2 regions of the Lactobacillus sp. ESL0261 genome follow, and region 2 is predicted to be linked to the other one. Evidence: riboswitches for the same ligand, from Rfam matches in the RefSeq annotation. Region 2 holds a riboswitch; the other holds the start of a gene.
What was found. A riboswitch is a leader RNA that binds a small molecule or an ion and turns the genes downstream of it on or off. The one in region 2 is predicted to bind FMN.
Positions count from the first base shown of each region.

Region 1: it holds a riboswitch for FMN, as region 2 does, so the genes downstream of both, F5ESL0261_RS04880 (ECF transporter S component) here and ribD (bifunctional diaminohydroxyphosphoribosylaminopyrimidine deaminase/5-amino-6-(5-phosphoribosylamino)uracil reductase RibD) in region 2, are expected to answer to the same signal.

Region 1 covers NZ_REHN01000006.1:304,768-317,148, forward strand. The annotation lists gene pyk (pyruvate kinase) at 1-1,692, shown strand, start outside; gene F5ESL0261_RS04850 (S1 RNA-binding domain-containing protein) at 1,855-2,742, shown strand; gene xerD (site-specific tyrosine recombinase XerD) at 2,735-3,634, shown strand; gene F5ESL0261_RS04860 (reductase) at 3,644-4,003, shown strand; gene F5ESL0261_RS04865 (ScpA family protein) at 4,000-4,737, shown strand; gene scpB (SMC-Scp complex subunit ScpB) at 4,727-5,335, shown strand; gene F5ESL0261_RS04875 (pseudouridine synthase) at 5,335-6,054, shown strand; FMN riboswitch at 6,084-6,198, shown strand; gene F5ESL0261_RS04880 (ECF transporter S component) at 6,281-6,967, shown strand; gene F5ESL0261_RS04885 (LysM domain-containing protein) at 7,072-7,563, shown strand; gene cmk ((d)CMP kinase) at 7,603-8,277, shown strand; gene rpsA (30S ribosomal protein S1) at 8,351-9,556, shown strand; gene der (ribosome biogenesis GTPase Der) at 9,616-10,926, shown strand; gene F5ESL0261_RS04905 (HU family DNA-binding protein) at 11,111-11,386, shown strand; gene F5ESL0261_RS04910 (tetratricopeptide repeat protein) at 11,500-12,381, shown strand, end outside.
Region 2 covers NZ_REHN01000002.1:186,504-198,884, reverse strand. The annotation lists gene F5ESL0261_RS01400 (BspA family leucine-rich repeat surface protein) at 1-1,746, opposite strand, end outside; gene ribH (6,7-dimethyl-8-ribityllumazine synthase) at 2,050-2,523, opposite strand; gene ribA (GTP cyclohydrolase II) at 2,526-3,752, opposite strand; gene F5ESL0261_RS01385 (riboflavin synthase) at 3,764-4,369, opposite strand; gene ribD (bifunctional diaminohydroxyphosphoribosylaminopyrimidine deaminase/5-amino-6-(5-phosphoribosylamino)uracil reductase RibD) at 4,354-5,415, opposite strand; FMN riboswitch at 5,536-5,669, opposite strand; gene F5ESL0261_RS01375 (hypothetical protein) at 5,776-5,970, opposite strand; gene F5ESL0261_RS01370 (aspartate/glutamate racemase family protein) at 6,119-6,865, opposite strand; gene F5ESL0261_RS01365 (UDP-N-acetylmuramoyl-L-alanyl-D-glutamate--2,6-diaminopimelate ligase) at 6,879-8,450, opposite strand; gene F5ESL0261_RS01360 (cell wall metabolism sensor histidine kinase WalK) at 8,495-9,649, opposite strand; gene F5ESL0261_RS01355 (response regulator transcription factor) at 9,654-10,340, opposite strand; gene F5ESL0261_RS01350 (ABC transporter ATP-binding protein) at 10,519-11,487, opposite strand; gene F5ESL0261_RS01345 (ABC transporter permease/substrate-binding protein) at 11,489-12,381, opposite strand, start outside.

The DNA of each region.
Region 1 (12,381 bases), on a different contig from region 2:
GGCGTAAATGTTTTTCGTTTCAACTTTTCACATGGTGACCACGCTGAACATCTATCACGGATGAAAATGGTTCGCCAAGTTGAAAAAGAAACTGGTTTAGTACTTGGTATAGCATTGGATACCAAAGGTGCTGAGATTAGAACCACTGATCAAGAAGGTGGCAAGTTTACCATTAATACAGGAGATCAAATTCGAGTATCGATGGATGATTCTAAGCCTGGTAACAAGGACATGATTCACGTTACTTACGAGGGTCTTTATGGTGATACTCACGTTGGTGGTCACGTTTTAATTGATGATGGTTTAGTTGACTTATTAATTAAAGAAAAAGACGAAGAAAAGAAAGAATTAGTTTGTGAAGCTCAAAATACGGGTGTTATCGGTTCTAAGAAGGGTGTTAATGCACCTGGCGTCGAAATTCGCCTCCCAGGAATTACTGAAAAAGATACTGATGACATCAAATTTGGTTTAGCCCATGGTATTAACTTTATCTTTGCTTCGTTTGCGCGTAAGGCACAAGATATTCTTGATATCCGTAAGCTTTGTGAAGATGCTGGCTGTGATTATGTTAAGATTTATCCTAAGATTGAATCACAAGAAGGTATTGATAATGCAGATGAAATTTTACAGGTTTCAGATGGCTTGATGGTTGCTCGTGGTGACATGGGTGTCGAAATTCCGTTTATTGATGTGCCATTTGTTCAAAAAGATTTAATCAAGAGGGCAAACGCACTTGGTAAGCCAGTAATTACTGCTACGCAAATGCTTGACTCAATGCAAGAAAATCCTCGTCCAACTCGTGCTGAAGTTTCTGATGTTGCCAATGCAGTTCTTGATGGTACTGATGCCACTATGCTTTCTGGTGAATCCGCAAACGGTTTGTACCCAGTTAAATCTGTTTCTGCCATGGCTGAAATTGATGAAAGAACTGAACAAGAACTTCTTAAGCGTAATACTCTAGCTCTGCAAAGATTTGAAGAATACAAAGGTTCAAACGTTACTGAAGCTATTGGTGAATCTGTTGTGCGGACAGCACAAGAATTAGGCGTTAAGACTATTATTACGGCTACTAATTCTGGCTATACTGCGAGAATGATTTCCAAGTACCGTCCGAATGCAAATATTTTGGCTTTAACTTTTGATGAAAAGATCCAACACTCACTTGGTATTTCTTGGGGTGTTCAGCCTTTACTGACTGATAAACCAAATTCTACTGATGATATGTTTGATCTAGCAGCTAAAGTTGCCAAAGAACAAGGCTACGTTAAAGATGGCGATCTTGTCATTATCGTTGCTGGTGTACCCGTTGGCGACTCAGGCACAACCAATTTGATGAAACTACAGATTATCGGCAGCAAGCTAGCTCAGGGACTTGGCGTTGGTAATGGCTCTGTTGTTGGTAAAACAGTCGTTGTTAACAGTGCTGAAGAAGCTATTAGCAAGGTTAAAGAGGGAGATATCATGGTTGCCAGAACTACTGATCCTGATTACATGCCTGCAATTAAGAAGGCTTCAGGCTTAGTTGTGGAAGCATCAGGTTTGACTTCACACGCTGCTGTTGTCGGTTTATCATTAGGAATTCCAGTTGTAGTTGGAGTTACTGATGCAACAGAAAAGATTGGCAGCGGCATTACAATTACTGTTGATGCTCGTCGTGGTGCTATTTATCAAGGCGAAGTTTCAAATCTTTAATTAAAAACAAGAATCAAAATAGCCAGTGATTGTTACTGGCTATTTTTGTTTGTTATAAAATTTAGGCAAACGAATGGTAAATTTAGATTGACTAATGTCAATTTGTTCCTTTAAAATGATATACTTGTTATCAGATCCCATTCTAGATTTAGGAGAAAAATCATGCTTGGCACAATTGCAACTGGAAAAATAATAGATCAAAACGAAGAATCTTTTTTTGTTCAAATCGACGGCATTACTTATGAACTTAAAAGAAAAGAAATCACACAGGAAGAAAAGCCACAGCTCGGAGATCAAATCAAGGGATTTTTATACGATGATAAGCAGCATAATCGTGAAATGACGCAGTTTTTACCTTTTGCTCAAAAAGACCAATATGGCTGGAGCAAAGTTACCGAAGTAAAATATAATTTAGGTGTTTTTGTCGATATTGGCTTGCCAGATAAAGATGTTGTAATTTCAATGGACGACTTGCCTTATGACAAAGAGCGTTGGCCCCAACCTGAAGATCAGGTTTTGGTTCACCTTGAAACAGATGAAAAAAATCGTATTTGGGCAAAACTGGCGGATGAGAATATTTTTGAACAGTTGGCAGCTCATTTTCCCAATGACATGAAGAATAAAGATATTTTTGGTACTGTATATTCTGCCCGTGAAGTAGGTGCATTTATAATCACCAAAGAGTATTATTTAGGTTTCGTTCATCCATCACAAATGGCACGTCCCTTGCGTTTGGGGGAGCAATTCAGAGGCAGGGTGATTGGTATCAGCCAATATGGTCGCTTGAATTTGAGTACTCTGCCACGAGCTTTTGAAGAAATTGATGATGATGCACAAATGATTTTAATGAGTTTGCGCAGGAAGAAAGATAAGACTTTGCCTTTTTACGATAAATCTGACGCACAGGAGATTAAAAATTATTTTGGTATTTCTAAATCGGCCTTTAAGAGAGCTTTAGGACACTTACTTAAAGCTAAATACATAAAAGAAGACAAAGATGCTGGTTCCATCTCATTATTAAAAGATCCAGAAGATGCCCAAAATGACTAATTTATCAGAACAAGTTGAAGATTATTTAAGATATAGTCAGGTTGAACGTGGCCTGAGTAATAACACAATTACAGCATACAGACAGGATCTAACTTCATTTATAAGTTTTCTACAAAAGGAAAATTTAACTTCCTGGCCTACTCAAGCTGTTGACATCGATGCTTTTTTGGCAGAACAACGCGATCAAAAAAAGGCCACAAGTTCTATTAGCCGCTTAATTACTAGTTTGCGTAAGTTCTACCAGTGGCTGGTAAGACAGAATATTCAAAAGCTCAATCCAATGCTTGAAATAGATTCACCTAAAAAGCGTCGTACTTTGCCAGTCGCTTTGACAGTTAATGAAGTTAATAATTTGCTTGAACAACCTGATACTAAAAAGCAGTTGGGTTTGCGTGATAGAGCCTTACTTGAAACTTTGTATGCAACTGGGATTAGAGTAAGCGAATTAATTAATCTCAAGTTTACTGATTTGCATGAAGAACTGAAACTGGTCAAAGTTTTTGGCAAGGGATCAAAAGAGCGATTAATTCCAATTAGCGAAGTAGCTTTAAGTTGGATAGACAGCTATAAGGAAAAAGTTCGTGATCCATTAATATTAAAAATTGGCAAAAACACTGATTTTATTTTTCTTAATAGCAGGGGAGGCTCTTTAACAAGACAAGCCGTTTGGCAAATTATTAAGCATTATTGTAAAATGGCTGGTATTCAAAAAAATGTTACTCCACATACTTTAAGACATACTTTTGCAACACATTTATTGGAAAATGGGGCAGATTTACGTGTTGTCCAAGAAATTTTGGGACATTCAGATATTAGTACAACTCAAATTTATACAAATTTGTCCCAAAAACATATTTTACAAGTTTACGAAAAAACGCATCCTCGAACATAAGGTGGTTAAATGCTAATTGAATGTAAAAATGATAAAGAAAAGGTAGCTATGGGCTTATTATCTTATCTATCTGATTTTAAAAATCTGGCTAATCTCAAGGATGAAATTCAATTAAATAAAAGTAGTGCCGAGTTTTGCTTATATCTCTATCGTTCCAAGGCTCCTAATTTTATAGGGGTGGTAGGTACACAATCAAGTAAACATTTTGTAATCATTCGTTATATTTCTTTTGCTCCTGATTATCGTAAAGTTAAGTACGAAGCTAGAGCCGTTCAAGAGTTGGCACAAAATAATCCCAGCAAAGTTATTACGGCTGTTCCTGAATATATTTATTTAATTAAGTATCTAAAAAAGGATACAGAAAAATGAGTGATAACCTTACCCTTGAACTGCCTAACTTTGAAGGCCCTTTGGATCTGCTATTGCATTTAATAAAAGTGCAAAAAATTGATATTTATGACATTCCAATAGCTCAGATTACAAGCCAATATCTAGCTTATTTGCACCAAATGCAAAAACTTAATTTGAAAATTGCAGGAGAATATTTTGTTATGTCATCGATGCTTTTGCGAATTAAGTCTCAATCTCTTCTTCCGCAAAATGATTTTACTGAAGAAAATGATGAACAAGAGGATCCAAGAGATGAATTAGTACAGCAGCTTATTACTTACTCGGTTTTTAAAAAAGTTTCAGCATACTTCAAAAAGCGCAATGAGGAAGTCCCAATTACTGCTGCTAAAGAGGAAAGTGCTCCAGAAAGCAAAAAAATTCAGCCTTTGCCAAAAGGACAAATTACTTCTACTGAATTAGCTAATACTTTTATTATTATTTTACAAAGACTGAAAATCAGACAGCCTGATATTGTTTCAGTTGAAGTAAAGGAAACTTCCGTCAAAGAAATGAGTACTTTCTTGCAAGAGGAATTGGCACGAAACAAGCGGTTAAGTTTTTTTGCCTGTTGTCAAAAAATGAAAACTTTATCTGATGTTATTGGTATGTTCCTTGCACTGCTTGAACTTTGTAAAAAACAGAAAATTCGGGTAAAACAAAAGAGGATGTTTGGTGACCTGAACTTGGAAAGAGTTGGTAGTAATGATAAGTAAAATGGCGCAGTTAGAAGCGTTATTATATGTTGCCGGCGATAATGGCATTGAAAGCAGCAACTTATGCGAACTTTTGCAGGTTGGCAAACCTGCATTGCGAGAAATAAGCAAAAATTTACGAGAAAAATTACAAAAAAATCCTGATTCAGGATTACAAATCCAACATCTTAATGATGTTTACAAATTGACAACTAGACCAGAAGTTAGTAAAACAATCGAAAATTTTTTTCAAAAAGATTTATCAAAGAGCTTAAGTCAATCGGCATTGGAAATACTATCTATTATTGCTTATCGGCAACCAATTACACGTGTAGAGATAGATGACATCAGAGGCGTAAATTCATCTGGGGCTCTGCAAACTTTAATCTGGCGTGGATTAGTTAAAATTAATGGAAAAAAAGATGCGCCGGGTCATCCTAATTTATATGTAACAAGTGAGTATTTTTTGCAATACTTTGGGTACCAAAGTTTGGCTGATTTACCATTAATAGAAGATTTCGAAGATGATAGCATTAATAGTGAAGGTGAAATAGATTTGTTTGCAGCTAAAGGACAAGCTGATAAAAATATTGCAAAAACTCAAAAAGGAGCAAAATAATGGTTTTAGAACGGTTGCAAAAGGTAATTGCTGAGGCAGGAATTGCTTCCAGGCGCAAGGCTGAAAAAATGATTTCTGAAGGTCGAGTCACTGTTGATGGCAATGTAGTAACTAAACTGGGTACTAAAGTGGATACTTTTAGTAATATTACGGTTGATGGTGAGCCCATTGAAAGAGAAAGTTTGCATACTTATCTCTTTTACAAGCCTAGAGGAGTGGTCTCAACTGCAAATGATGATAAGGGGAGAAAAACAGTTGTCGATTATTTTAAAGATTTGCCTTATCGACTATATCCAATCGGCAGACTAGACTATGATACTTCTGGATTACTTTTAATGACTAATGATGGTGAACTGGCCAATTTATTGATGCATCCGCGAAACAATGTAGCCAAGGTTTATGTTGCCAAGATTTCTGGCATTTTGACGCCTGATGAAATCAGTCAGCTGAAGCATGGAGTTAAAATTGATCGTCATCGCTGTGCTCCTGCAAAAGTTAAGGTTATTAGGACTGATCGTAAAAAGGACAATCAAATAGTGCAATTGACAATTCATGAAGGTCAATATCATCAAGTAAAAAGAATGTTCAAGGCAGTTCACCACCAGGAGAAAAAATTAGCACGCGAGAAATACGCTTTTCTTACACTTGACTCTCTTATTTCAGGAACGTACCGAGAATTGTCTCATGAAGAAGTTGACAGATTAAAAAACGTAGATTAGTATAGTATGTGAAATTTGATAAATAAGTTTGTTGTCTTCATGGCAGGGTGAAAGTCCCGACCGGTGGTGTAAGTCCACGACCCACGCAAGTGGTGGAATCTATTGAGATACCGATAGTTAGAGTCTAGATGAAAGAAGACAGACTAAACTAAAAGCCAAGATCTTAAGCTTACTTTTACTCGGTCTGTTGCTAGGAGCAACAGACCGAGTTTTTTTGGAGGTAAGAATTTTGCAAAAGAAAAGCAGAAACAATTTAGTTAATATTTTGGCTTATACTTTAATTGGTACAATTGCCTATGTGTTAATGCTTTTGGAAATACCGTTGCCGATAACTAGTTTTTTAAAGTTTGACTTCTCGGATGTCGTAATCACAATTGGGACATTTTTATTCGGACCAGGACCTGGTATTTTTATTGCATTTGTCAGAATGCTGATTAATTTAATTTATAAAGGTTTTGCTTTACCTAGTTTGGTAGGACAGTCAGCAGCTTTTTTAGCTTCAATATCTTTTGCTTTGCCATTTTATTATTTAACAAAGAATATTAGCAAGGATGAGAAAAATTTTTCTAAAAAATATTTAAAACCAATTTTAGGTATTATTCTCGGTATTATAGCTATGGCATTTGTACTTTCTGTACTGAATGCATTGGTTTTAACGCCTTTTTATGCAGTAACTACTGTACCTAATTTGCCGACAATACATGGATATTCTGGTTTACTTTCTTTTACTGAAAAGGTTTACTTGGGTAAACTGCTACACATTCCATCAATGAGTGCATATATTTTTGGCATTATAGTTCCATTTAACTTGTTAAAAGGAACAATCAATGGCGTCGTAGTTTATTTACTATTTGAAACTGTTCTGAGAACTTTCAAACCTTTTGTAAGGAAAAATTTTAATCTTAGAAATTAAATCTTAAAAATATTGTAAATCGGTCTAGTAAATGACCGATTTTTTTGTCCACTTAAATGTTAAATATGCTAAAATTAAACAGGTTAGGTAAGGAGGTTTTTCAGATGAATAATAACTCAAAAGAACCATATCAGCATTATAAGCGTCCAAAAAAGTCGAGAGTAGAAACTTATTCTTCCGTATCAAAAGGCTGGATTGCTTTGATAATTCTGATTGTAGTTATTCTTATCGGTCTTGTTCCTGTGGTTCATAATTTGGCATCAAACAATGGTTCAAACGAAAAAGCAGTTGAAGTACGTAAAGCTGCCAGAAAAGAAAATACTAAGAAAAAAGATACTAATAAAAAGGCTACGGTTCAGCCTGTAAAAAGTAAAGAAACCAAAGCCAAGGCTAAAACAAAGACAAAATCATCTAAAAAAACTCCAAAAAAGCCTAAAAAGAAACATGTTGTGATTAAACAATATGTCGTACAAGAAGGGGATTCCTTGACTAGTATTGCCCGCCATTTTAACATTTCAGTTGGCCAATTGGCAGAGTTGAATCAACTTGATCCCAATAGCCAGGTGGATACAGGACAAACTTTACGAATTAGATAATTTAGAAAGGACAGGGACTTAAGTCCCTTTTTTATTGGAATGCAAATAGCAATTGATGGTCCAGCTTCAGCTGGAAAAAGTACTGTAGCAAAAATTATCGCCCATAAGCTTAATTTTACATATATTGATACGGGGGCAATGTATCGGGCTTCGACTTGGATTGCACGAGAAAATAACATTGATTACGGCAATGAAAAAGGTATTTTAACTGCCATTGATCATGAAAAAATTGAATTTAAATTTAAAAATAGTCAGCAAAAAATATATGCTGGTAATAAAGATATTACTCAGGCAATACGTACTCCTGATATTTCTGCCAATGTTTCTCAAGTTTCGGCATTAGCCGGAATCAGGGAAAAAATGGTCAGTCTGCAAAGGCAAATGGCCGGCAAAATGGACGTTGTGATGGATGGACGTGATATTGGAACTACGGTTTTGCCCAACGCTGCAGTAAAGATATTTTTGGTTGCTTCAGTTCATTCTCGCGCTGAAAGAAGAATGCTAGATTTTAAAGAAAGAGGGATTAAAACTAATCAGTCTCTTGAAGAAATTGAGCACGATATTTCAGAAAGAGATTATAAGGACTCACACCGAAAAATTTCACCATTAAAAAAGGCACAAGATGCTATTGAAATAGACACTACTTCTATGAGTGTTGATCAAGTGGTAAATGCAATTTTATCAGAAATTAAAAAAAGTCAAAAAAAACTATAAAAAAAGGGTATAAAACAGTAGAAAAATATCAAACTTTCATTTAAAATTAGAGTATGATATTGGGAGGTAAATAATGTCAGAAAACAGTAATCAATTTTTAGATGCATTAAAGCAAATGCAAGGAGTTGAGGTCGGAGATATTGTAGATGTTGAAGTATTAGACGTTGAAGAAGGTCAAATCGATGTTGGTGTTGAAAATGCCGGTATTGAAGGTGTAATTCCTCGTCGTGAATACACTTCGGATCGCAACGTTGACCTACGTGAAGCAGTTAAGCCTGGAGATAAGCTCAAAGCTTTGGTTTTGAGAAAAGCTGGCGGTGACAAAGAAAACGGAGAATTCTTCTTCTCAGTTACCCGCTTAAAGGAAAGAGAAGCTTACGATGAATTGCAAAAAGACTTTGAAGAAGGCAAGACAATTGAAGGTACAGTCACTTCTTCAGTTCGTGGCGGTTTATTAGTTGATGTGGGTACAAGAGGATTTCTACCTGCTTCATTGATTTCAAATCGTTATGTTTCAGACCTTAAGCCATTTATTGGTAAAACGATGAAACTCAAGATTACAGAGATTGATCCAAGTAAGAACCGTTTAATCCTTTCTCACAAAGACTTAATTGAAGAAGAACGTGAAGAAGCTTTTGATAATGTTGCATCACAATTAGTTGTGGGTGACGTTGTTGAAGGTAAGGTTTCTCGTCTGACTAACTTTGGTGCTTTTGTTGATGTAGGTGGTGTGGACGGATTAGTTCATATCTCCGAGATTTCATATAAGCATGTTGACAAGCCAAGTGATGTTTTAAAGGCAGGTCAAGATGTAAAAGTTAAAGTAATTGGTATTGATGATGATAGACATCGCATCTCCCTTTCCATTAAGCAAACTGAACCTTCTCCATTCGAACAAGCTACAGCTGACTTACACGAAGGCGATGTATTTGAAGGTGAAGTTAAGTCTTTAACTAACTTCGGAGCTTTTGTTGAAGTTGCTGATGGTATTCAAGGTTTAGTTCATGTTTCAGAAATATCATATAAACACGTAGACAAGCCTAGTGATGTTTTAAAAGTTGGTCAAAAAGTTAAAGTAAAAGTTTTAAATATTGACCCTAATGAACGTCGCATTTCACTTTCTATGAAAGCTGCTGAACCTAAGAACTCTGATGGCGAAGGAAATCGCTCACATAATTCTTACAATCACAATTCAGTTAACAAGAAGTATATGAATAATGATGACAGTGGCTTTGCTTTAGGTGACATCATTGGTGATCAATTAAAGGATCGTCATTAAATTTAATAAAAAAGCCGACTTTAGAGTCGGTTTTTTTATTTGTAAAAGGAGGCTGAAAAATGGTTTTACCTGTAGTTGCAATTGTAGGACAGCCTAATGTTGGTAAATCAACGCTTTTCAACCGTATTATTAATCAACGTTTAGCAATAGTGGAAGATAAACCCGGTGTTACCAGAGATCGTAATTATGCTCCAGCTGAGTGGTTAGGTCATAAATTTGATTTAATAGATACTGGTGGAATTACCTGGGAAGATAGTAATATTGAAGAAGAAATCAGAGCACAGGCAGAAATAGCAATTGAAGAAGCCGACGTCATCGTATTTTTAACTAATGTTACAAATCATGTTACTAATCTAGATGAACGGATAGCTCAGATGCTTTATCAAACAAAAAAACCGGTGATTTTAGCGGTTAACAAAGCAGATAATCCTGAACAGCGTATGGACATTTATGACTTTTATAGTTTAGGTTTTGGTGATCCGATTCCGATTTCGAGTGTGCATGGTACAGGTATTGGAGATTTGCTGGATCAAATAGTGGCCAGCTTGCCCAAAGACATAAGCTTGAATAATAATGAGCAAATATCATTTAGTGTTATTGGTCGACCAAATGTAGGTAAATCCTCAATTGTCAATCGTCTAGTAGGCGAAAAAAGAGTGATCGTTAATAACGAGGAAGGAACTACCCGAGATGCAGTCGATACTCCATTTAAAACGCAGGATGGCACAAAATTCAGAATTGTAGATACAGCTGGCATAAGGCGTAGAGGAAAAGTTTACGAAAAAACTGAAAAATATTCTGTAATGAGAGCAATGGGTGCCATTGAGCATTCTAATGTTGTATGTTTGGTACTTGATGCAAGTACAGGCATTAGGGAACAGGATAAACATGTTGCAGGATATGCTCATGATGCTGGACGAGGCATCATTATTTTAGTCAATAAATGGGATTTACCAAGGAAAACCAGTAATAGCGGCAAGGACTTTGAACAAACTATACGAACTGAATTTCAGTATCTTGACTATGCTCCAATATTATTTATTTCTGCTAAAACTGGTCAAAATATAGAAAAGATTCCGAAGCTAGTACAAAAAGTTTTTCGAAATCAACAACAAAGAATTAAGTCCAGTGTATTAAACGATTTATTATTAGAAGCAAGCAAATTGGTTCCAACACCAATGATTAAAGGAAAGAGATTACGAGTTTATTATATGACCCAAGTATCTACTAATCCGCCGACATTTGTAGTTTTCGTAAATGATCCTGAATTAATGCACTTTTCTTATCAACGCTTCTTGATCAATCAGCTACGTGAAAATTTTGATTTTGATGGAACCCCCATTAAGATAATTGCACGAAAAAGAAAATAGTTTGTATCTACCAAATGCATAAAAATCACATTTTTAGTTTAAATTGCTTGTTGTATCAGGGGTTTTGTGCTATTTTGAAATCAAGGAAATAGTGATTTAAATAATCATTTATTCCTTGTTTCTCAATTGAGGAATTAATTAGGAATCTTAAAATAAGATTCAAGTATCAGGAGGTGATTTCCCAATGGCAAATAAGGCAGAATTAGTCACTGAAGTTGCATCAAAGACAAAATTAACTAAAAAAGATGCAGCTGCAGCAGTTGATGCAATTTTTAGTTCTATCCAAGATGACCTTTCTAAAGGTAAGAAAGTACAATTAATTGGTTTTGGAACTTTTGAAGTGCGTAAGCGTGCAGCCCGTAAAGGACGTAATCCACAAACTGGCAAAGAAATTCAAATTCCAGCAAGTGTTGTACCAGCATTTAGACCCGGTAAGGCTCTTAAAGAAGCTGTTAAATAGCTTAATAGTTTTATCTAAAAAGATGGTGGCTAATTCGCCATCATCTTTTTGTGTGTTATCATTTAAACTGATTAAGTTGGGTAATATAGATAGTTAGTAATGGAGGAATGAGAATGAGCTACTCTGAAAAGCTTCTTGATGTAATTGAGCAGCAGGATTTTTCTCAAGAAAAAATATTATTAGAAAAAGCTTTAGAAAAGGATAAACCTGAAATCTTAGCCTCATTGGCAGAAAATTTAGTAGGATTGGGTTTTTCAGATCTGGCAAAAGAAATATATCGCAGTTTAATTGCTCGTTTTCCCCGAGAGGACATTTTCAAAATATATTTAGCAGAGATTTTATTAAATGACGGTAAAGATGAAGATGGTCTTACTTTGCTTTATAATATTGCTCCTGATTCTTCCTCTTATCTTGACAGCTTATTAGTTCAAGCTGATTATTATCAAACAAATGGTTTGATTGAAACAGCCTATAAAAAACTGCTAGAGGCAGAAAAAATTGCCCCAGATGAGGATGTTGTAAAGTTCGGTTTGGCTGAACTCGATTATCTCAGTGGTAACTACGAACAGGCTCTTAACAGATATCAAGATTTGATAAAACGACATAAAACTTTTAGTGAAGTAAATTTAAACGATCGTCTTTTTCAAACCCTTGCAAAATTAGGACGGTATGAAGAGGCCGGCGAAGTTATTGCCAAAAATGGCAATGATATTCTTGACATTGATAGTAAATATCAGGCTGCATTAGTCATGTTAGCATTGAACAAAGACGATCAGGCAATTAAATACTTAAATGAGGTAATTGATCAGAGTCCCGATTATGTAAATGCGTACCGCTTGCTAACTACAGCATACGAGCACAAGAACAATAATGAGCAGGAATTACGTTCTGCTCAGGCCGGTCTTGCCTACAATGAACTAGATCCAGTTTTATACAAAAAGGGTGCACAAGCAGCAGTTAAATTGAACGAATTGGATACTGCTGAAAACTTGCTA
Region 2 (12,381 bases):
CTTGCCCTCTTCATCTTGATAGTGTGCTGTTATTGTAGCTTGGCGCACATATGTTTCTTTTTTACCATTCCAATTTTTCATCAATTCATCTGATGGCCATTGATCTTTGCCCTCAGGATGCTGTATTTCTCTTCCAGGACCGACATTTAGCCAAATTCCTGGCGTATTAAGACCCATTTGTGAAAAGTTTTTGACATTGTCTCCTAATTTCAAAACTAGCAATCCTACTTGACCATTTAACATATAGCCACATTTAGTTTTTTCGCTAATTCTAAAATTGCTGATATCTAGAGTCCGTAAGTTCGAAAGTTCAGGATACTTCTCGCCATGGTAAGTATCAGCGTAGAGATAGAACATTTCCCCCATGTTAGTTACATTTGTTGTATCAAAACTTGACACGTTCAAACTGATTAAACTATTCGTATCTCGAAACATGCCGTACATGTCCGTAACATTTGCGGTTTTAAAGTTGCTAAGATCTAAAGATGTTAACTTATTACATCCTTGAAACATACTATTCATAGTTGTAACTTGAGAGGTGTCAAAGCTAGAAATGTTTAAATCTTTTAGCTTTGTACATTTCATGAACATAAATGACATATCCGTAACTTTACTAGTATTAAAGTTAGAAAGATCAAGTGAGACAAGGCTGGAATCCCAACCGAATACTATACTCGTATCACTGGCGCCATAATAATACATACTAAACATTGCTTTCATATTTTCAACATTTTTAGTGTCAAAATTATGTACATCAATGGTAGTCAAACTTGCACAGTGATTAAACATATATGACATATCTGTGACATTAGAGGTGTCAAACTTGGTAACATTTAATTTTTTAAGACTCTCACACCCTGCAAACATACATGTCATATTTGTAACTTTCGCAGTATTAAAATTCTGCAAATCTAATTCTTTAAGATTTTTACAGCCATCAAACATAGATTCCATGCTTGTAACTTGCGAAGTATCAAACTGAGATAGATCTACGCTTTCAAGACTATTACATTGGTAAAACCAGCAATACATGGTGGTCGCTTCCGAAGTATCAACGTTTTGTAAGCCTTCAATAGCAGTTAGGCCACTAAGCCTCATAAAAATTGACCTGACCTCGCCAACAATTTTAAAATGACCGACAAAGATTACCTTTTTAACCTTCGCCACCTCAGGGCCTCGTCCAGTTGGACTGAAAAATAGAGCTAACATACCAGCATTTTTATCTATAATGGTTGGGTTTTCCTTATCTGTACTACCACTCACAGTTAATACGTTAGTATCACTATCGTAACTTAACTTAGCATTACCCCACTTACCTTCTTTTGTAGTTTTTGTACTAATTTTATTTTCATTCTTAGTAATGTCTGTTTCTGGTTGATCATTACCAGCAGAAGTTTGAGAATCTGATTCTGTATTTGTACCTTGCGGTGAGTTTACAGTTCCATTTTGATTTTCATCTGCATCATCTGTAGTACCATTAGCATTTCCTTCTGGTGCTGTGGTATTCGCATTATTAGTAGTAACGACCTGATTATTTGCTTGAGATACAGTATTGTTTGCTACTCGAGTTTCAACACGACTATCATTATCATTCTTATTAAAGCTTTGTGCAGTGTCTTGTGTTCCTGAATTGCTATCAGCCTTTACCACATTAGTATTCAAACTCATCAAACCTAGTGCAGCTGCCGTTAAACTGCTAAAAAGCAGTGCTCCAGTCCGCTTATTGTGATCTAATCCTTTATTCATTCTTACCTCCTAACATAAATTCAACTATTTTGTCTATCCGAAAAAAGTATGTATATTATTACATCTTTATTATATATATTAAATAATAACAAAGCAAGATTATTTTAAATTATTTTTACTAAAATAATGATAAATAAATTAAAATATCGCAATAAAATTCAAGATATAAAATAACATTAATAGTTTTTATATAATATATAATTGATAATAACATAATCATTAATTAAAAAATAAAACAAGTCGTTTCTGATAGTAGAAGCGACTTGTTTTCTAGTCATTATGAACAGTGGTTAAATGTAGCAATTATAATTGTTTAATTTGCTCTTCTATATTTAAAACCTCTAGCACATCCGTGGCGCATTCTGCACCTTTATTGCCCGATTTACCACCGGCACGATCAGTTGCTTGTGCAACCGTATCAGTCATTAGCACGCCAAACATCACTGGCACTGTGCCATTTGCTGATGCTGCTGCTAACTGTGAGGTAGTGCCTTCACAAACGTAGGTAAAGTGAGCTGTTTCGCCACGAATTACTGCTCCTAATGCAATGATGCCATCGACTTTGCCACTCTTTGCCAAGCAGTTGACTGTGCGGGCAATTTCGAATGCTCCAGGTACTCTCACAATCACAATATTTTCATCTTTCACGCCCGATTTTTTTAATTGTGATACAGCTCCAGAAAGGAGTCGATCGGTTACCACACCATTAAACTGAGCAACAACAATCCCAATCTTTTTATTTTGTCCTTGAGCAATGTTTCCGTTAATTTCTTTCATAATTAATCCACCTCATTTAAAATATGATTCATTTCATGTTTTTTAGTCGCTAAATATTTTTTATTTTCTTCAGTCATGCCCACTTCAACTGGTATTCGTTTCGCAACTTTAATACCATAGTTTTCTAATTGTGCCACTTTGTCAGGATTATTGGTCATCAAATTAACCTCACTAACGCCTTTTTGTCTTAAAATTTCAGCAGCAACATTGTAGCGGCGAGCATCAACCGGCAAGCCAAGATGTTGATTAGCTTCTACTGTATTCATACCCTCATCTTGCAGCTTATAAGCACGTAATTTATTCTCAAGGCCAATTCCCCGACCTTCTTGACGCAAGTATAAAACCGCTCCTGAACCATTTTCTTCAATTTTAGTTAATGCTTCAGCCAATTGAGCGCCGCAATCACAGCGTTTAGAGCCAAAAACATCCCCAGTCAAACATTCACTGTGAAGCCGCAACAAAAGCGGCTCACCTTTTTTAACTTCACCCTTACTGATTAACAAAGTCGGTTGCTTTTCAGGGTGCTTGGTATCTCTAAACCCTTCAAGCTGGAAGTGACCGTACTTGGTAGGAAAATCAACCTTAGTAAAAGATTCAATCCCCAAATCTTTGCTTTCCTGGTTTTTACGGTATTCAATTAACTCTTCAATGGTCAAATAAGGAATGCCTAGTCCTTCCGCTAAAGCTTTCAAGTCTTTACGTCTAGCCATCGTTCCGTCTTTTTTAATGCATTCGCAGATAAAGCCAACAGGAGCAACGCCAGCTAGTCTTGCCAAATCTAAGGCTGCTTCCGTATGACCAGTCCTCTCCAGCACGCCACCTTCTTTAGCTACCAGCGGAAAAACATGTCCAGGATGATAAAAATCGGCCCATTGACTATTAGGATCAGCTAACTTTTTAATTGTTTTCGCACGGTCAAAAGCTGAAATTCCCGTAGTAGTTTCAGTGGAGTCAACACTAAGAGTAAAAGCCGTGCCAAAAGTATCGTTCGAGCCAGTTTCAATTGGTTTCAATTGCAGACGGTCGGCATACGCTTTGCTCATTGGTACGCATAATAATCCACGAGCCTTAGTAATCATCATATTAACCGCTTGCGGTGTAACCTTCTCTGCTAAGCCAATCATATCCCCTTCAGACTCACGTTGAGGCGAATCAGCGACAATAACTAATCCACCTTTTAACATATGCTGTAATACTTTTTGCATTTTTTCATTCAATTGTTCTGTCATTTTTTTCTCCATCAAAATTCTTTTTCCCAAGCCTGAATCTGCTTAACTGCGTAGCGACCAATCATATCCACTTCAATATTTGCTTTATCACCGACCTGATAATGTGCAAGCGTAGTATTTTGGATAGTATAAGGAATTAAACTTACTCCAAAATGATTATTCTCTGCCATCGTGACTGTTAGACTAATACCATCAATAGCAATTGATCCTTTTTCAACAATAAAGGGATCATAATTATGTGGTACTTGAAATTCCAATTCAATAGAATTTTCGTTTTCAACTCGTTTTACCAGCTCGGCTGTTGTATCAATGTGTCCTGCAACAATATGTCCATCAAGTTTGCCGTTTAGCTCTAGTGAGGGCTCCAAATTTACCAAGCTTCCTTTTTGCAACTTGCCTAGATTAGTTCTTCTCATTGTTTCTGGCATTACATCAACTGCAAAGTCTTCTTCGCTCCAGTCAGTAATGGTTAAACAAATGCCGTTCACGGCAATACTTGCTCCTAATGGCAAATCTGCTGGCGTTAATGCAGAAGCACAGATGCCCAATCTGGCATGTTGCGCGTTAATTTCTAAACGAGTAATGGTGCCTGTTGCCTGAATTATTCCTGTAAACATTCTTTTCTCCTCACGCGTATTCTGATATCTTGATTGAATCTCTTAACATCCAAAAGTTGATAGTCACTTTTGGTTGCTGCAGGCTGACCAAACACAGCTGGTAAACCGGTGCCGCCTAAAACTATTGGGGCTACGTACGTTACTATCTCGTCCGCCAAACCTGCTGCCACAAATTGAGCCTGTACATTGCTTCCACCTTCAACTAACAACGATTGAATTTCATGTTCAGCCAAAAGCCGGATTACCTTTTGGGGTGTCCATTTGCTAGCAGTATAACAGCACACATTTTCTCCAACATTTTGAGTTAAGTTTGTTTCACTCAGTAGCCAAATTTGACCGCGAGCTTTAAATAATTGGCTAGTAAAATCCAGCTGATTGGCATCCTTAGTTAACACAATCCTAATAGGAGGATGTGGTAAGTTTTTTATTCTGACAGTTAACAGCGGATTGTCGATGCGTAATGTGTTTGCGCCAATTAAAATAGCTTGATTTTGCAACCGCAATTTTTGTACATCTACTTGAGCCGCATCCCCAGTCAACATTGTTCTTCTTTTGTCTGCAGCATTAATTTTGCCATCAATGGACATTGCATATTTAAGCGTTACAAACGGTCTTTTTTGCTGATAAAAAAAGTTATACGCAACATTTAAACTTTCAGTGCCACCAATAACCTCAGTCTGCACCCCATGATTTTTAAGATATTTAATGCCTTTGCCTGCTACAATTTGATGAGGATCAACCTGACCGATAACCACTTTTTTGATTCCGGCTTCGGCTACTTTTTTGCAACAAGGTGGTTGTTTACCATAATGACTGCAAGGCTCCAAGGTAACATATAGAGTTGCTCCTTGCGCTTGTTTAGGATCGGCTAAGTGCGACAGTGTATTTACTTCCGCATGTTCTTTACCAAATTGATGGTGGTAGCCAGTTGCTAAAACCTGATCATCTTTAACCAAAACTGCACCAACTAATGGGTTTGTCCAAGTCATTCCCTGGGCTTTTAAAGCTTCTTGGACTGCCATTTGCATATAATCTCTATCCTGCACTATTTCACTTCCTAAGCATTAAAAAACCTCGTTGATAAAATCAACGAGGCTTATTTTTTTATTCATCAAATAAGATTTCAGCGAAGTTTAATAACGACGCGAGTTTTCTGCTTAATCTTGTTTGTTCTTCTCCCATCCAGACTTTAACTGTCGGTACTAGACTTGCACTAGTTCCACCGCAAAACGCGGGTCACGGACTTCAATCATTAATTGTCACCGTCGGTAAGGAATTACACCCTGCCCCGAAGAAACCGTATTCAACTGTTTTTAGTATAATATAGTTATGCCCTATCGGCAATAGCAATTTATTGTTTTATATAATTAAATACATGATAAGCTCAAACTTAAATAAATTATTCCTTAAAACTTCCAATCAGACAAATGGAGAGGAATATTATTGTTTTTACCAAAATATTTTTTAAAGGCAGTGCCAAATGACGAATGATCTTTAAGATGATTGCAATAAGCGTCTCTGATACTCAAAATTGTTGTCACTGCTAAATTAGTAGTGACAATTATCAGTATGCTAATAAATATATACAAAAGATATAGCATCTTAGCCCTCCTATTTTTAACTGTATTACTTTTATAATACACTACTACTTAGTGATAACATTGTCAACTTTTTTTGGCAAAATAAATAGACTAACAATCAAATTGATTACTAGTCTATTTTAATTTAATATGTAAAACTTACGTTTTATTAATACATATATTTCTCTATAGCTGTTCTTGGATCCATTCCCGCACGTATTTTCAGTTCCAGTTCAATTGCTACGTCAGCCAAGATTACCTGTGGATCGATAACATTATAAGGATGATCTGGAGCTTTTTCCTGAGCCAGCGACAATTCAGTACAGCCAAGTAAAATCACATTGCACCCATATTGATCATGCATTGTTTGCAATATGTGGTGGTAAAGTTCGCCATTAACCACACCTTTTTCCTTGATATTTGAATAAATCAGTTCAGTAACCATTGGCTGGATCTCAGATCCTCCAATTTCAACCTCACGCCCTACTTCTTTAATCTCATCTTCATACAAATGATCGTAAATTGATCCTTCGGTGGCAATTAAACCAATTTTTTTCTCTCGTGGATAATCGGTTATAAACTTATGAACAGCAATGCGCATCATATGCAAAAAAGGTATGTCTGTCAGTTTGGCCAAGTCATCATAACAATAATGAGCTGTGTTACATGGCATTACAAAAAAATCAGGCTTTAGTTGTGCTTGCTGGAGCACATCCTCACGCAAAGCAGTGAAAAAATTGGGTTGGTTGTGATCTTTGATATAAGCCGTGCGATCAGGAACTTGGGCATCGTTAACCAAAATATAATTTAAATAGTCCTGATCATTAGTAATTTTGATGCGGTGATTAATCATGCGAACAAAGCTCTCCGTTGCGATCGTACCCATACCGCCAATAATACTAAAAAAATGTTTCATTATACCTGCTTTTCTAACTTCTAAAGTGCTCTTTTTGTCCTTCAAGTTCATCAATTGCTTCTTGTGCAACTGTAATATCAGAGGGATAAGGAGTATCCACACCGCGCACTTTTTGAAAACCGTCCTCACCTTTACCACAGATTAGAACAATATCTCCTTTATTTGACATACTGATAGCATCATATATGGCCTTTTTACGGTCAAGTTCTATTGTCACATCAACTTTAGAATGATCAATGCCGGCATCAATTTCCTGTGCAATTTCTTTTGGATCTTCAAATCCAGGGTCATCAGTAGTTAAAAAAGCTTTATCCGCATATACATTTAAACTGTGACTAAAGCCAGGTCGACGGGACACTCCTTTATCACCAGGCGCACCTACAACAACAATGATTTTTGGATTATTAAATTCACGTTGCATAAAGCCCATAAGTGCCATCATGGAAGCTTCGTTATGTGCATAATCTACAACCACTACACCATGGTCTTTGGTCACTTCTGTCTGCATCCGTCCAGGAACTGTTACTTGACTAATTCCTTTAGCAGCATCGTCATGATCCATTCCGGCCAGTCCGGCTCCAATTACTGCAGCCGTACCGTTTGATTCATTAAAGTCACCCAGCATCTTTAACTGGTAATCACCAGCTATTTTAAGCTGCTTTGCTTTGTCACTGACACATAATACCTGAAATTTAGTCTGAGCCATATCAAGTTTTTCGGTTGCAAACCGAAAATCAATTGTCTGTTTTAGGTTCGGATTGCTAAATTTTTCGTCAGCAAACAAGTAGATACTGTCTGGATCAGTAGTAGTCGTGGCAGCAGCATAAACTTCGTCAAAATGGTCAGTCTGAGCGTTAATAATACACTTGCGCGCATTAACCAATAACTGCAGTTTGCAGTGTAAATAATCAGCAAAGTTAGGATGCTCATTAGGTCCAATATGATCGGGTGAAATGTTTAAGAAAAAGCCTAAGTCATAAGTTAGTCCAAACACCCTGTTTTTCTTATATGCCTGACTTGAAACTTCCATAACCATATGCGTCATACCATTGTCCACAGCCGTTCGCATATCACGGAACAAATCAAGTGATTCAGGAGTGGTTAAGCTGGATTTAAAAGTATCATCTTTTCCCTGACCTACAACTGTGTTGACCGAAGAAATCAGTGCTGTTTTGCCACCATTGACTTGATCCAGCATTCCTTTTAGAAAATAAGCAGAAGTGGTTTTACCTTTAGTACCAGTAATAGCAATTAAATATAAATCATCTTGAGGAAAGCGGAAAAAGGCTGCAGACAATAGAGCCATTGCCTTAGAAACATTGCGCACAACCAGTGCATGCATTCCCTTGCCTTCTGGATATGGCTGCTCTGCTACATAACAGTTGGCACCATTTGCTTTTGCCATTGACAAAAATGTAGGACGAAAACCAGCACCTTTACAAAAGAACAGTGTATTGGTTTGAACATCCCGTGAATCATATGACACATATTCCATTTTAGATGGGACGGTGTCCTGAACAGCACTTGATTTAAGCAGATGGTGCTCTTTTAAAATTAAAATACAGGTATTTAAAGAAATACTCATGCTATACTCCTCTATTTAATATCTCAGTCAAAATTATACCACAGCTATGCTGGAGTTTTTTCACTCTTTAGGTTCAAAGGCAGACAAATAATGAAACGTGTCCAATCTTTATCAGATTCACAACGAATTTTGCCGTGATGAAGATCAACAATGCTTTTGGTAATTGATAGACCCAGGCCTGTACCACCTGTTTTAGTATTCCGAGATCCTTCTACTCTATAGAACCGTTCAAATATTTTTTTTAACGACTCTTCAGGAATTTGGGCACCATTGTTTTCTACCCGTAATTCCACTTCATTGTTGTTGACCAAATTAGCAATCAAATTAATTTGGGTTGCCCCTGTACCATATTTCAAAGCGTTAGTGATGAGATTATTGTAAACACGTACTAACTTTTCCGCATCGGCTTCAATCGTTAAATTCTTGGGTCTTGCTTCTATGTTAAATACTATCCCTTTTTCTTGACCCTCAAATTCAAAACCTGCTGCCACCTGCTCTAACATAGAAAAAATATGTAAAGAGGACAAGTTTAGTTTGGTACTGGTTGATTTTAACGTTGTATACTCAAGCAGATCATGAGCCAATGACTTCATTTGTTCTGCCTTCATATATGCGATATTAAGATATTTTTGCTGATCTGCTGGATCCGACACCCCCGATTTAAGCAAACCTAAATAACCGATTATAGAAGTTAAAGGCGTTCTGATATCGTGAGAAACATTACTGATTAGTTCATCTTTAGACTTTTCAATCGCCTTTTCTTCATTAATGGCGTTGACTGTACTATCCACTAATGAGTTAATCGAATCAATTACTTTCTGCAAGTCTGTTTTAACTTTAAAAGAAATTGTGTGATCAAAATGTCCTTTGGCAATATAATGCAATTCAGAAATAACGTGCCTTAACTGCATTTGATGATAACGCCGAATTAAGCGCCAATAGAGCACGATCAAATCACCAACACCCATAAAAATGATAAAGGTATTTTGCCAAGACCATAAATGGCGTCCACCAGCAAAAGTAATGGTCCTTTTTAAAAAATAAATACCATTAACCAGGTTTTTATTTTGTAAAATTGTCAAGTTGATTAAAATAATCACCGATAGGTTTAACAATAACAGCAAGATCACCGTTATAACGCCTTCAGCAAACAACTCGCTTTTTTCAGCAGCTGTCAGCTTGACTCTTTCTTTTTTCATCTAGCTAAGCCTCAACTTTATAGCCTACACCCCAAACTGTTTGAATAACATCTTCGCCGCCTGTGGCTGTTTGGATCTTGTCGCGCAAGTGGGAAACATGCACCATGACTGTTTTGGCAGAAACTATCGATTCTTGTTGCCAAACCCGTTCAAAAATTTCATCAGCAGAGAACACGCGGTTAGGGTGACTGGCAAGAAGATACAGAATACCAAATTCCAATGCAGTCAGTTGAATATCTTTGCCATCAATCGTTTTCACTTCATGTGAATCACGGTTAATAATCAGCGGTCCAACCTCAAGAATGTCAGGTTCATCATCTTTGACCTGCTTTTGACTGCGACGCAAAAGTGAACGAACCCGCGCCATTACCTCTAGGGGATTAAACGGCTTAGAAACATAATCATCTGCACCAGTGATTAATCCCTGAATTTTATCCATATCACCAGTTTTGGCAGACACAATAATAATAGGAATGTCTGAATCCTTACGAACTTCCTTAATAACATCAATTCCACTCATGTTAGGCATCATGACGTCCAAAATCATTAATGCAATATCAGGCGTGGTAGTTAATTTCGTAATTGCTTCTTTGCCGCTGTAGGCAACAACTGGGGTATACCCTTCATTTTTAAGATAAATACTTAACAATTCGACGATTTCTTTATCGTCGTCAACAACTAAAATTTTCATAGGGCTAATTTCCCTTCTTTTTACTTATTGATTATATTCGTTTTATTTTTATATTCTACTAAATATAGTGTAGCAGAATCTATGTCTAATATTTTAGACAATTTTGTAACAAACTACTAATATTCAAGCATAACTTTATTATTTTATTAAAAAAGCTGGGTTTTTCCAGCTTGCTTTCTTAGTTTAAATTACTAATACCATTTAAATATTCCACTATCCACTGTCGATCAATATATCCTAAAAGTTCCTTATTTTGGTTTTGCACTGCCACTGCTTCATGATCGCACAACAGTTGCAGCAGCCTGGCGATAGTTTCTTCTTCACCAATTACCATCATATCAGGCAGTGACCTTAAAGCATCTTTTTTATATTTATTAAATAAAGCCGCCTGCCTCAAAGGCGTTTCGTATAAGTTATTGCCCCAACTGCCTTTAAAAAAGTCTCTCACAAAGTCATTTGCCGGGTGTCTTAAAACTTCTTCCGGTTTGTCCACCTGCAATAATTGCCCATCTTTCATAATACCAATTCTGTCCGCCAAAAGCAGCGCCTCATTCATATCATGAGTGACAAATATAATGGTGTTATGAAGCTGTTGATGCAAGTCAACAACCAGTTTTTGCAAATTTGCCCGTGAGAGTGGATCAAGGGCACTAAACGGTTCATCCATTAAGACAATAGGCGGCTTAGAAGCAATTGCCCGTAGTATTCCAATCCTCTGTTGCTCCCCACCAGATAATTCATGCGGATATCTTGAGGCATATTCTTGCGGATTTAACCCCACTTTTTCTAATAATCGTGCAGCTATTTCATCAAGGTTCTTGCTCTTACCCTGGATCGCCGGAATCAGAGTAATGTTTTGAGCAACTGTCATGTTGGGAAAAAGTGCAATTTGCTGCAAAACATAGCCAATTTGCCAGCGCAATTTTTGCACATTGTATTCTGTAGTGGGCCGTTCATTAACTAAAACCAGGCCAGAATTTGGGTCTTCCAAACGATTAATCATTTTAACAGATGTTGTTTTCCCACTACCGGAGTTGCCAACTAAAACAAATAATTCACCTTGCTGAACATCGAGATTAAGGTTATTTACTACTACTTTATCAGCAAACGATTTTTTTACGTGATCAAATTTTATCGCTGAAGTCATCTTACTTCTCCTTAAGCAAATGCTGTTTTACTAAAAAATTATGTGCAACTTGTCCCGGATCCATATTTTTAACGTTTACTTCATAGTTCATTTCCTGCATTTGCTTTTCAGTAATTCTGCCTGCTAATTTATTCAAACTATGCACAATATGGGGATGCTTATTTGCAAAGTCATTACTCATTAAAGGAGCACCCTGATAAATAGGGAAGTTATGTTTATCATCTTTTAAAATACTTAAATGATACTGACGCAACTCACTGTCAGTTGAATAGGCATCAACGATGTTAACTTTATTCTGGTTTATTGCTTGGTAGCGCAGAGCCGGCTCCATTGATTTAACAGGAAAATCGATTTTGTATAGTTTCTTGATCCCTTTAAAACCATCCCCACGGTCAATGAACTCTAAAGTCATGCCGCCCTTTAACTGATTAGTAATATTAGCCAAATCACTGATTTTCTTTAAATGATTTTTATTTTTAAAAGAGGTTTTGACAGCCAAAGCATAAGTATTATCATACGCCATGGGTTTAAGCAAAGTTAGTTTATCTTGCTCATACATTAATTTTTTAGCTTTTTCATAAGTCTCTTTTTCGCTTAGTCCTGCTGTTTTTACTGGAGATTTGGCAAAAGTTTCCAAAACGGTCCCTGTAAATTCAGGGTAAATATCAATCTTGCCATTTTTCAAAGCACTGTATAAAAAGGTCGTTTTACCAAAATTGGGTTTCAGAGTCACCTGCACATGTGAATCGTCTTGCTCGATTAAATCTTTATACATATTGATCAAAATCTCTGGTTCAGAACCCAACTTGCCGGCAATAATAATAGTCTCCTTTTGACTGGTAACTGCTTGGTAAATGCCGCTTCCAGCCAAAAATATAATGCTGACACTTAAAA